DNA from 4 places in the Vibrio sp. 10N.261.51.F12 genome. Region 4 is predicted to be linked to each of the others. Evidence: predicted binding sites of a transcription regulator. Region 4 holds the regulator's gene; each other region holds the start of a gene.

Region 1 (3,218 bases), on a different contig from region 4:
ATTCAATGTGCGAAATGCCGGTGAGAATTTTTCTGGTATCAGAACATTGAGTGATGAAGCGAAGCAGTACTGGTATGACAATACCGATGAGCCGCTAAGTTATATTGGTGGAACGGAGTTATCCCAGTGGTTTACTTTTTATATTGCCCCACATCCTAAAATGACGAATCAATGGGACAATAATACCTTGCCTAATGTCTATAACCGCCACATCACCGCGGAAAAGATTGCAAAACATGGTGTGCTCTTGATGGGAAATGTTGGATCGGGTTGCCAACAAGGCGCCTTCAATCGTTTTACACAAGAATGGCCTCAGTTTGCCTTGGATACTCGAAAAGAGTTCATTTATCAAGACTCACCTCAGGACCCTGAAGAGCGAGTATGCTTAGGTATTGTATTGCCAAATAATGTAAAGGGCTGAGTGACCTATCCGTTCAACGATGTCGGGATAAGTGAGAATGAGGCTAAACCGAAAAGAAACTAAATAGTCCAGTTCCTCAAAACCTTGATCATCGATTGAATGCCTACCGAGTCGTCTAGTTTTAGGCGACTCGGATGCCTTCTAGGTGCTGTTGACATTGTTGTCTGGCGGTTGTGAAGAAGGCTTGCAAATAATGTTTGTCTTTTTCACTGTGTCTTACCGCGGCATACAAGCGCCTCCACAGCCCGTCGCCAAGTGGTTTGCTCGTCACAAGTCCCTGCCTTGAGAACTCATTGACAGCCCAATTCGGTAAAGCAGCGACGCCAAGACCGGCTGACACCATCTGAATCAGCATCAATGTATTGTCGGCTTGCTTCCACTTTTGTGGCTCAACCCCGGCAGGTATTAGAAAATGTTTGACGACGTCTAAACGCTGCTTTTGCACCGGATAGGTTAGCAAGGTCTGGTCGGCAATATCACTAGGGCTAATCTGGTCTTTTTCTGCAAGCGGGTGGGAGATTGAGGTGACCAAGCGCATTTCAAAATCGAACAAAGGTTCATAGTGGACTTCTGAACGAGGCTGTATGTCCGAGGTAATCACTAGATCAAGCTCTCCCGCAACAAGTGCTGGCTGAGGTTCAAAGCCAAAACCCGAAGAAAAATCGAGCTCAACGTGAGGCCAAGATAGTTGGTATTCCTTCAGTGCAGGCATTAACCACTGAAAGCATGAGTGGCAATCAATCGCCATATGCAAACGACCATTCACGTCCTCTCGTAACCCTGCGAGTTCACCTTCTGCCTGAGCAATTCTTGGGAGTATTTCATTGGCAAGTTTAAGTAAGATGTCGCCTTCAGATGTGAATCGAACAGGGCGAGTCTTACGGATGAATAACGGTGCACCAATTCTTGTCTCAAGCTCTTTTAGCTGATGAGAAAGTGCAGACTGTGTGAGATGAAGTGATGTCGCAGTCGCCGTTAATGACCCCGTATCTCGTAATGTTGTTAATGTTTTTAAATGCTTAAGCTCTACCATGATCATCTCTAATGTCTGTTCCCTGAGGATTAACTTAACGTGATTCTTGGAATATGTAAACGTCTAGACGGCTAAAGTTTTCTATTCAAAAATAAATACTCATTCCTAGATAGTTGAAATTTATTCATAATCAAGGTGAATCATTTCACCTTGTCTCATGATAGTGAGTGCGAGATAGTTTGGCCATCTGGACTTCTCAATAAGGAACATCATCATGACAACGACACATATCCTAGGTTACCCACGAGTTGGCGAGCAACGCGAATTAAAGTTTGCGCTTGAGCAATATTGGAAAGGTGAAACCGATGTCAAAGCACTGCAACAGGTCGCCACTGATATTCGAAAGAAAAACTGGGCACTACAAAAAGACAACCAACTATCGTTTGCTACGGCAGGGGATTTTGCATGGTATGACCATGTGCTGGGGACCAGTTTGCTCCTTGGCCATGTGCCAAAGCGTCATCAAAATGGTTTTCCCGATCTGGATACCCTGTTTCGAGTGGGCAGGGGCCAATCACAAGTAAATTGTGGGTGTTCAGGTGAGGCGGCTTCAGACATGACAAAATGGTTCAATACCAACTATCATTATATCGTGCCAGAATTTACGTCGGAAGATAAATTTGAGTTGAGTTGGACACAGTTGTTTGATGAGATTAGTGAAGCCCAAAAACAAGGTCATACCGTTAAGCCTGTTTTGCTTGGACCTTTGAGCTACTTATATTTGGGCAAAGAAGTGGAGGAAGGCTTTGATCGCCTAACACTATTGCCGAGATTACTGACGGCTTATCAAACGATCTTTGCAAAATTAGAAAAACTCAACGTGGAATGGGTGCAAATTGATGAACCGATTTTGGCCTTAGAGCTCGATGCAAAATGGTTGGATAGCTTTAAGTTGGCTTATCAAGTCATACGAAGTGACGTTAAAGTGTTGCTAACAACGTATTTTGATTCGGTTGTCGATGTACTTCCCACTATTACCGATTTAGCCGTCGATGGTTTGCATATCGATTTAGCTGCGGCGCCAGAACAACTTGCAGAGGTTGTACAAGCCTTGCCAAACGGTTGGGTCCTCTCTGCTGGTGCAATCAACGGGCGTAATGTATGGCGGGCTAATCTTCATAGTCAGCTGAGTGCTTTGAAAGAAGCGAAGGCACAACTTGGTGAGCGACTCTGGATAGCGACATCATGTTCATTGTTGCACAGCCCTGTTGATCTGGAACTCGAGACTAAGCTAACGGAGGAAACAAAGAATTGGTTTGCCTTTGCTAAACAAAAAGTCGCTGAAGTGAAATGGTTAGCGCGTGCCTTGGAAGGTGATGTCGACGCCATTGAATATTGTGCCCAGTATAGCCAGCCTATCATCGACCGAGAATTGTCCGCTTGGGTCAACAAGGCCAATGTTCAGCAACGTATTGCCGGTCTTACAAATAAAGATTCCGAGAGATCCGCTGCTTATGCAGAGCGTGCTCATCATCAAAAAGAAGTGCTTAAGCTGCCGTTGTTGCCGACGACGACGATCGGTTCGTTTCCGCAAACGGCTGACGTAAGAAAAACAAGGGCAGCGTTTAAACGTGGTGATATTACGCAACAGCAGTACCGTGAGAGGATCCAGGGCTTTATTAAAGATACCGTTGAGCGCCAAGAAAAAATTGGTCTTGATGTGCTGGTTCACGGTGAAGCGGAACGTAATGACATGGTTGAGTATTTTGCAGAGAATCTTTCAGGGTTCCAAACGACGCAATTTGGTTGGGTGCAAAGCTATGG
Region 2 (3,218 bases), on a different contig from region 4:
ATTTGGAGGAATCGACCATAATTGGCACTTTTGATATTTCAGGCTCAGAAGCACAAAGATTCAGGAATCGCACCATACAGGCCTCGGCATCGAGCATGCCTTCATCCATGTTGATGTCGATGATTTGCGCACCATTCTCAACCTGCTGACGAGCCACTTCTAGTGCTTCATCATAAAGCTCTTCTTTAATGAGACGTTTAAAGCGTGCCGACCCTGTTACGTTGGTGCGCTCACCAACGTTGATAAACAAACTCTCTTTATCAATAGTAAGAGGCTCAAGCCCTGATAATCGACAGGCCACAGGAAGCTCAGGTAAAGGACGTGGGGTCACACCTTCAACGGCCTGTGCCATCTGACGAATATGTTCTGGTGTGGTCCCACAACAACCGCCAACAAGGTTTAGAAAGCCGCTTTGTGCCCATTCACCAATATGTTCAGCCATATCTTCTGGCGACAAGTCGTATTCGCCAAATGCATTCGGCAAGCCTGCATTCGGGTGGGCTGAAACGTAGGTCTCTGATATACGCGACAACTCTCCAACGTATTGCCTTAATTCATCTGGCCCTAACGCACAGTTAAGACCAAACGCAATCGGCTTCACGTGACGCATTGCGTTATAAAAAGCTTCGGTTGTTTGGCCTGATAAGGTACGGCCAGAGGCATCGGTAATGGTGCCCGAGATCATAACGGGCAAGTCCACGCCCATCTCTTCAAAAACAGATTCAACGGCAAACGAACATGCTTTCGCATTGAGAGTATCAAAAATGGTCTCGATCAAAATAAGATCGGATCCACCCTTAATCAATGCTCTTGTTGACTCTGAGTAAGCAATCACAAGCTCATCAAAAGAAACATTACGGTAACCGGGATCATTCACATCGGGAGATAAGGAACAAGTACGGTTGGTTGGCCCCAGTACACCTGCTACAAAACGAGGCTTATCTGGCGTTTTTGCTGTCCATTCATCGGCGACTTCACGCGCAAGCTTCGCCGCTTCAAAATTGATTTCATCGCTCAACGATTCCATGTCGTAGTCGGCCATCGCAATTGTGGTGGCATTAAACGTATTGGTCTCGAGGATATCCGCACCGGCTTCTAGGTAAGCGCTATGGATCTCTTTGATAAGAGAGGGTTGGGATAAAACTAACAGATCATTGTTGCCCTTCAGATCTGATGCCCAATCAGCAAAGCGCTCACCTCGATAATCGGCCTCTTCCAGTTTATAGCCTTGAATCATCGTCCCCATCCCACCATCAATAAGTAGGATTCGTTTTTTCAATTGATTCTCAATCAGTTGTCTAATGCTGCTTACCACAATACTGCCTCGTTCCTTGCTGATGTTGCCATCCTATCATAGTAGTTTTAGAAATCTAGACGTCTAAAACTACTTTTTGACTGCTTTATTTACCACCAAACTAACCAAGTCCGATCGCGGTAGCAACTATTTCGTTACTTCATTTATACGCAGCTGAACAAAAACAAAAGACGGGCAATAGAAAGTCGTTCTATAACTAAAGAACATGTTTTTATAATTAGTGATTGATCTTCACTCACGACAAGAACAGAATCCTATTCACAATTTATTACAATTAAGGAGCCTCAATGTCCGTTTATCAGACTCTTTGTTTTTTGTCTGCCGCTGCCATGTTGATTGCGTTCATCAATAGTAAAATAGGCAAGATGCAAACCACCATTGCGATAACCGCAGGATCCATGATCCTTTCTTTGCTCATTCTCATCGGCGGTCAAAACGGCTGGTTTGATTTGTCAGAGGCAGCGTCAGATATGGTCAGTAGCATCGACTTTGAGGACTTTTTGTTGAAGGGGATCTTAGGATTCTTGCTGTTCGCAGGCGGACTCGATATCAAACTGCCTCACCTTAAAGATCAAAAATGGGAAATTACCGTACTGGCGCTTGGGGCCACATTATTTTCGACATTTTTTATCGGCGCCGTACTGTACGGTTTTTGCAATCTTATCGGTATACAGTTCGATTTAATCTATTGCTTACTGTTTGGTGCACTGATTTCACCGACCGATCCCATCGCTGTTTTGGCCATTGTAAAAAAGCTGGACGCACCAGAGCGAATTTCAACTCAAGTAGAAGGCGAATCACTCTTTAATGACGGTTTTGGCCTTGTTATTTTTGTCACGCTATACACCATTGCTTTTGGGTCAGAAGCGCCCAGCGTATCCAGCGTCACCATGTTGTTTCTTCAAGAGGCTATTGGAGGGATCCTCTACGGTTTTGTGTTGGGTTTAATATTCCATTACTTAATTAGCGCCACTGATGACCACTCAATGGAGCTACTCCTCACGATCGGTATTCCAACGGCAGGCTATGCCTTTGCTGACGTTTTACACGTTTCTGGACCGCTTTCAATGGTGGTATCGGGCATCATGATCGGGAACTGGACACGATATATTGGCTTTTCCAAAGAATCAGAAAAGCACCTCGACCACTTCTGGGAGCTGGTTGATGAGTTTCTAAACGGTGTACTATTCCTATTAATTGGGATGTCGATGCTGTTGTTCCAATTCCATCAAGAAGATTGGATATTGATGGCATTTTCCATACCACTCGTCTTAGGCTCTCGCTACCTCAGCGTGGCGCTCTCCTACGTCGGATTTAAGCGCTTTCGTCGTTATAACCCATGGTCGGTGAGGATATTAACTTGGGGAGGCTTACGAGGCGGCTTAGCGCTTGCTATGGCACTGTCTATCCCTGCTGGTGTGTGGGTTATTGAAGACAAACTTATCGACGTCAAAGAAATCATCCTCGTGATGACCTATTCCGTTGTGGTTTTCTCAATCCTTATCCAAGGCTCAAGCATTACCCCAATGATTGAGAAAGCTAAGCGAGCGGAAAGAGAAATGCGTAATGAGGACCTAGCTGAAACTGAATCTGCGACCTCTTCAGACTCAACGAAGTAACGTATTGTCAGTCAAAAAATAGAGTAATCCAAAAGCTGATAATTCGCTTTTTATGCTTGAAGGCGTCATCCACACTGAGTGAGGATGGCGCCTTTGTATTTTCAGTAATAACTACCTGTAGCGAATGACAAGGCTGTTCCGCACAATCGGTGAGTTGTACAAAGGCAATAGCCAATTAAGCACGCAGCATGCGCTGCAAACGATAAAGGAATACAAATGGGAGAGGAACAAAGGGTGATAGCCTAATGGAGATGATATGTGCAAAGCTGAAATGCAAAAAAGGC
Region 3 (3,218 bases), on a different contig from region 4:
TTGCAGGGTTAGCTTGAAGATCAGCAATGATTGCCGATGCTTTTTCTTCCCACTCAGCTGGCAGTTCGCCATTTGTACGACGAGTAAACTCAGCCGCAAGTTCTGGGTAAGCCGCTGCGTAAGCGTCAAACTTAGCATTCCACGCCGCTTCTTTTGCTGCGCCCGCTTCTTTTGCATTCCATTGTGCCGAGATATCAGCTGGAATTTCAAAAGGACCGTGCTCCCAACCCAGCGCTGCTTTAGTTGCTGCGATTTCATCAGCGCCTAGTGGTGCACCGTGGCAATCGTGCGTACCAGCTTTGTTTGGTGAACCAAAACCAATAACGGTTTTAGTACAAATAAGTGTTGGACGAGGATCCGCTTTTGCCGCGATGATTGCCGCGTTAATTGCATCAGAGTCATGACCATCAACGGCAGGAATAACATGCCAGCCGTAGGCTTCAAAACGCTTAGGCGTATCGTCAGAGAACCAACCTTCCACCTCACCATCGATAGAAATACCGTTGTCATCCCAGAAAGCAACCAGCTTACCAAGACCAAGAGTACCAGCCAAAGAGCAGGCTTCGTGAGAGATGCCTTCCATCAGACAGCCATCGCCCATGAACGCGTAAGTAAAGTGATCAACGATGTCGTGACCTTCTTTATTAAATTGCGCAGCCAGTGATTTCTCTGCCATTGCCATGCCGACTGCATTCGTGATGCCTTGACCTAAAGGGCCTGTTGTCGTTTCAATGCCTGGTGCGTAGCCGTATTCTGGGTGACCTGGTGTTTTAGAGTGCAATTGACGGAAGTTTTTAAGATCGTCAATAGATAATTCATAACCACTTAGGTGAAGCAGAGAATAAATCAGCATTGAGCCGTGGCCGTTTGACAAAATAAAACGGTCGCGATCAGCCCATTCCGGGTTTTGAGGATTGTGATTTAGGTGAGAGCGCCAAAGTACTTCGGCGATATCAGCCATACCCATAGGGGCACCTGGGTGACCAGAGTTGGCTTGTTGAACACCATCCATGCTAAGCGCGCGGATTGCATTAGCTAATTCTTTACGAGACGACATGTCTGCTCCTGAGTGCATTAAGCGAATTTCAAGTTGATTCCTTGCTGAACAATAATCAGCGGCAAGCATTGTCGCAAAGCCCCCTAACCTCTGCAAACTTTTTACCGATATTTTGAGTACTTTTGCTGTGTTTTTTTGCACGTTACACCCCTATCTGCCTTAAAATACGCAAACGTTTGGCTATAACTTAAAATTAAAAATCGCTTGATTCTCACACATCGATGATTAAAATAGACGTCTAGATGTAGATACACCTACAAAATATCATTGAATTTTTTATAGGCCAGCACAATATTGCTGGCTTTATTAACTGTAATTGGAGCTCTCATGGCTAAGCACCTGTTCACTTCTGAATCCGTATCAGAAGGACATCCTGATAAAATTGCTGACCAAATTTCTGATGCTGTACTTGACGCAATTCTAGAGCAAGACCCGAAAGCGCGTGTTGCTTGTGAAACTTACGTAAAGACTGGCATGGTAATGGTTGGTGGTGAAGTCACGACCTCAGCGTGGGTAGACATCGAAGAGATCACTCGTGAAACCGTTCGCGAAATCGGCTACGTTCACTCAGATATGGGCTTTGACGCTGATTCTTGTGCCGTACTGAACACGATTGGTAAACAATCTCCAGATATCAACCAAGGTGTTGATAAAGCCGATCCTAAAGATCAAGGTGCTGGCGACCAAGGCATCATGTTTGGTTACGCAACTAACGAAACGCCAATCCTAATGCCAGCTCCTATTACTTACTCTCACCTACTTGTTAAAAAGCAAGCTGAAGTTCGTAAGAGCGGTAAACTTGACTTCCTTCGCCCAGATGCGAAATCTCAAGTTACCTTCCAATACGACCAAGGTAAGATTGTTGGTATCGATGCGGTTGTGCTTTCAACACAACACTGCGATTCAGTCACAACACCTGATCTTCGTGAAGCGGTAATGGAAGAGATCATCAAGCCAGTTCTTCCAGCAGAGTGGATTAACAAAGACACCAACTTCTTCATCAACCCAACCGGTCGTTTTGTTATCGGCGGCCCTATGGGTGACTGTGGTCTTACGGGTCGTAAGATCATCGTTGATACGTACGGCGGCGCAGCTCGTCACGGTGGTGGTGCATTCTCTGGTAAAGATCCATCGAAAGTTGACCGCAGTGCCGCATACGCAGCACGTTACGTAGCGAAAAACATTGTTGCTGCTGGCATGGCAGATCGTTGTGAGATTCAACTGTCTTACGCCATTGGTGTTGCAGATCCTACGTCAATCATGGTGGAAACGTTTGGTACTGAGAAAGTCGCTCACGACATCATCATTGAAGCGGTTCGTCAGAACTTCGATCTACGTCCATATGGTCTTCAAGAGATGCTGAACCTGCTTCAGCCTATCTACAAGCAAACCGCAGCTTATGGTCACTTCGGTCGTGAAGAATTCCCTTGGGAAGCGACAGACAAAGCAGCAATGCTGCGTGATTTCGCTGGCATCAAATAGCGATTAATTCCACGCTATAACTAAGCTCAAAGACTAAAAAGCCCTTATCATTTGATAAGGGCTTTTTTACTTCAGCGTAAAATATATTAACTTCAACTATTTCAACCGCTTTGTTGCAAATTTGTTAACTTAACACTTGTAACACGTCTTTTCTATCCAGCAAAAAATTGTGTTTTCTTCCGTCTCGGTCAATAGTTAACCATAAGAGGACCGATGCAGAATGAGAATAACGCGAACTCATCATCACGCATCCCGACTCCATTATGGGAACACGTTGCGCCAAATCGTGAGCGATAAAGCTCACAACAATCGTTCATTTCCCGACATCAGAGACGAAGGCCAGATTGTCAAATCAGGGAGGACATATGCCTCGAACCGCTCAGACTGAAGACTTCCAAAAGAAACACGAAGTCAAAGATCAAGATTACGCTAAAACCATACCTTGTAACCAAGTGAGTATTTCTGCGCCTTTTCATTGGCTGGCACTTGGGCTTCATGATTTAGTAAAAATGCCCGTTATTAGCGCATTTTACGGGCTATGTTTTACCGCCTCCGCCGTGGCGATAGTTCAGCTTGTACAATGGCAAGGTACCCATCTTGTTATCATGCCAAGCCTAGTCGTCTATATGCTCATTGGCCCTTTCCTTGCGCTTGGGCTTTATGACGCGGCTTGGGAAAG
Region 4 (3,218 bases):
CGCACTGAGTGTGCGGATACCACGCAACGTCATGTAGCTATCAAACGGTGTGCCTGTTGCGCCAATACAGTTACCCCACCACGCCAGCTCTTCAGCATGCGCTTCTGTTTTGGTTATCACCACGCCACCAATAACGTCCGAGTGGCCGTTGATGTACTTCGTCGTGGAGTGAATAACAAAGTCCGCACCGAGGTCTAAAGGCTTTTGGTACACCGGTGTCAAAAAGGTATTATCGACCGCCACCAGCGCGCCAACCTGCTTTGCTTTTTCGCAGACATTCGCAATGTCCACAACGCGTACCAACGGGTTAGACGGGGTTTCTAACAAAATCAATTTTGGTTTTTTTGCGATAGCAGCACTTAACGCCGCGTCATCACTTTGGTCAACAAACTGAACCTTAAAATCACCTTTTTGTGCGCGAGTATTAAATAAGCGATAAGAGCCACCGTAGCAATCGTGTGGCGCGATGATCAAATCATCAGGGCCGAGAAACGCCGATGCCCAAAGGTTCAATGCAGAGGTTCCACAGTTGGTCACCACAGCACCTTTACCGGACTCCAATTCAAATAAGGCCTGTTCAAGTAATCCACGATTGGGGTTACCAGAACGGGTATAATCATATTTTGGCACGTCGCCGAAAGCGGGAAAGCCATAATTGGTAGAAAGGTAAATAGGTGGTACGACAGCGTGGTGCTGAGTATCTGATTCGATACCCATACGAACCGCGATTGTCGCCGGCTTCCGATTGCTCATAGAAACATCCTTTATTAACACGCGCAAGGTGAAGGCTAACCACAACCTCTCGAGAAGGTTGGGTGATAAATAGTGTGATTAATCATGCTTGAACGGACAAGTAAAAGCACCCATCTTTGGAAAAATTAACCGTCCGCTCAACGAAACCCCACTTTACTGTCCATTCTGTGAGACGTCAACACTTCTAGACGTCTATATGTCTTTGCTTATGGCAGTAAATGCCGCTAAAATTGCGGCTTTCCTATAAAACAAATTTACGATCAATAGACGAAGGTGTGCAATGGCAGATTGGAATGGCGAATACATTAGCCCTTACGCGGAGCACGGCAAAAAAAGTGAGCAGGTTAAAAAGATCACGGTATCCATTCCGTTAAAAGTGCTAAAGGTATTGACCGACGAGAGAACTCGCCGCCAAATCAATAACCTACGCCATGCAACTAACAGCGAATTGTTGTGTGAAGCATTTCTGCACGCCTACACTGGTCAGCCGCTCCCGACCGATGAAGACTTAAGAAAAGACCGCCCAGATGATATTCCAACGGAAGTAAAAGCCATGATGACGGCGATGGGTATTGAGTTTGAAGCGTTCGATGAAGAATAAAACATAGGTCCTGGGTCCTGGGTCAAACAATAAAAAAACGCTGACCATCAAGGTCAGCGTTTTTTTCAAAGCAAATTCAAGGCACCAGGCACGTTTTATCCCTAAAGCCCCAAATTTCTATCCAACCATGGCCTTCTAAGCCATGATCTTCTAAAGCATATAGTTCTCAGGCATTTCAATTCGTGCGACGCCCGATTCGACTGCCGCTACTGCAACCGCTTTTGCAACGCGTGGTAGCAAGCGTGGGTCCATCGGTTTAGGAATAATGTAATCCTTACTAAATGACAACGCCTTAACACCCGCCGCATCAAGCACCTCTTGAGGTACGGGTTCTTTAGCAATTTGACGTATTGCCTCAACCGCCGCAAGCTTCATTTCATCGTTAATCTCACTGGCACGTACGTCCAATGCACCGCGGAAGATGAACGGGAAACACAGTACGTTATTTACCTGATTCGGATAATCTGAGCGACCGGTCCCCATGATCAAATCATCACGAACCTGATGCGCCAATTCTGGCTTAATCTCTGGATCAGGATTTGAACACGCAAACACGACCGGCTTCTCTGCCATGAGCTTCAACGCGTCAGCAGGAAGTAAATCTGGACCAGACACCCCCAAGAATAAATCCGCGCCTTCGATGACATCTTCAAGGGTACGTTTATCGGTATTGTTGGCAAACATCTGCTTGTATTCATTCAAGCCTTCACGACGCGTATGAATGACGCCTTTGCGATCCAACATGTAGATTTTTTCACGCATCGCACCGCATTTAATCAACAGCTCCATACAGGCCGTCGCCGCAGCGCCCGCACCCAAACAAACAATGGTCGCTTCACTTAATTCTTTGCCTTGCAGCTCAATCGCATTCAACATACCCGCCGCCGTGACAATTGCCGTACCATGTTGGTCATCATGGAATACCGGAACATCACAACGCTCGATCAAGCGACGCTCAATCTCAAAACAATCCGGTGCCTTGATGTCTTCTAGGTTGATACCACCAAACGTGTCAGAAATATTCGCAACCGTATCAACAAACTCGTCAATCGTGCGGTGTTTGACTTCGATATCAATGGAGTCCAAACCAGCAAACCGCTTAAAGAGTAGCGCCTTACCTTCCATAACGGGTTTGGATGCCAGTGGGCCAAGATTACCAAGTCCTAGGATTGCTGTACCATTTGAGATAACCGCAACCATATTGCCTTTCGCTGTATATTTATAAACATTATCAGCATTTTGCGCGATCTCTCGAACAGGCTCGGCTACGCCAGGGCTGTATGCGAGTGCAAGATCTTTGGCTGAATCAGCGGGTTTGGTTAACGCGATTTCAATTTTGCCTGGGGTTGGGTGGGCATGGTAATCGAGGGCCTGTTGGCGGAATTCGTCGATTTGATGATCATCGGACATGGTATGCGATCCTGCTTATTCGAGTATGAAAGACTGAGTGATTATTGTTATTTTTAGTATAACCCGCTTCGGAATGGTTTGATTTCCTCCATAAGGGGTACACAAAGTGCGCATACGCTATTGTCGTACGTCGCAACTTTAGGCGAATATACTACGCTAGTTAATCAAGGTTTTGAATGGATGGTGTCACGATTCGAGTGAGCTTAAGCCTTTATAGGTAAGCCAAGAGTTTAGGAAAAGGTAAGTCGAGTGTTTATAAAAATAACCACCGAGAAGAATATAACAATCCAAAAACCGTCACAATACACACACCACCGACCGTTTGGCGTTGGAATCAACCATACTCCACACTGATGGTATGGGTTAGTTGGTATTGCTCAACACAATTCAAGTTCGGGACTCATTTTAGCCGCGGGTTGAATAAAATATAAAACGCCAGAAACAAAAAAGGACG

What was found. The regulator MetJ, encoded in region 4, represses methionine synthesis genes. The targets are predictions, from matches to a motif close to TTAGACNTNTANANGTCTAA.
Region 1: a site for MetJ is predicted at 1,510-1,529, ahead of metE (5-methyltetrahydropteroyltriglutamate--homocysteine S-methyltransferase). Genes of this name have one in related genera too.
Region 2: a site for MetJ is predicted at 1,363-1,382, ahead of metH (methionine synthase). Genes of this name have one in related genera too.
Region 3: a site for MetJ is predicted at 1,288-1,307, ahead of metK (methionine adenosyltransferase). Genes of this name have one in related genera too.

Annotation. Positions count from the first base shown of each region.
Region 1 is NZ_JBFROV010000016.1:359,045-362,262, forward strand. It holds gene AB4405_RS11875 (ArnT family glycosyltransferase) at 1-421, shown strand, start outside; gene metR (HTH-type transcriptional regulator MetR) at 543-1,454, opposite strand; gene metE (5-methyltetrahydropteroyltriglutamate--homocysteine S-methyltransferase) at 1,666-3,218, shown strand, end outside.
Region 2 is NZ_JBFROV010000048.1:14,707-17,924, reverse strand. It holds gene metH (methionine synthase) at 1-1,315, opposite strand, end outside; gene AB4405_RS22370 (cation:proton antiporter) at 1,603-2,934, shown strand.
Region 3 is NZ_JBFROV010000001.1:27,211-30,428, reverse strand. It holds gene tkt (transketolase) at 1-1,057, opposite strand, end outside; gene metK (methionine adenosyltransferase) at 1,385-2,539, shown strand; gene AB4405_RS00155 (DUF2189 domain-containing protein) at 2,905-3,218, shown strand, end outside.
Region 4 is NZ_JBFROV010000007.1:7,120-10,337, reverse strand. It holds gene AB4405_RS04090 (O-succinylhomoserine (thiol)-lyase) at 1-753, opposite strand, end outside; gene metJ (met regulon transcriptional regulator MetJ) at 1,034-1,354, shown strand; gene AB4405_RS04080 (malic enzyme-like NAD(P)-binding protein) at 1,505-2,764, opposite strand.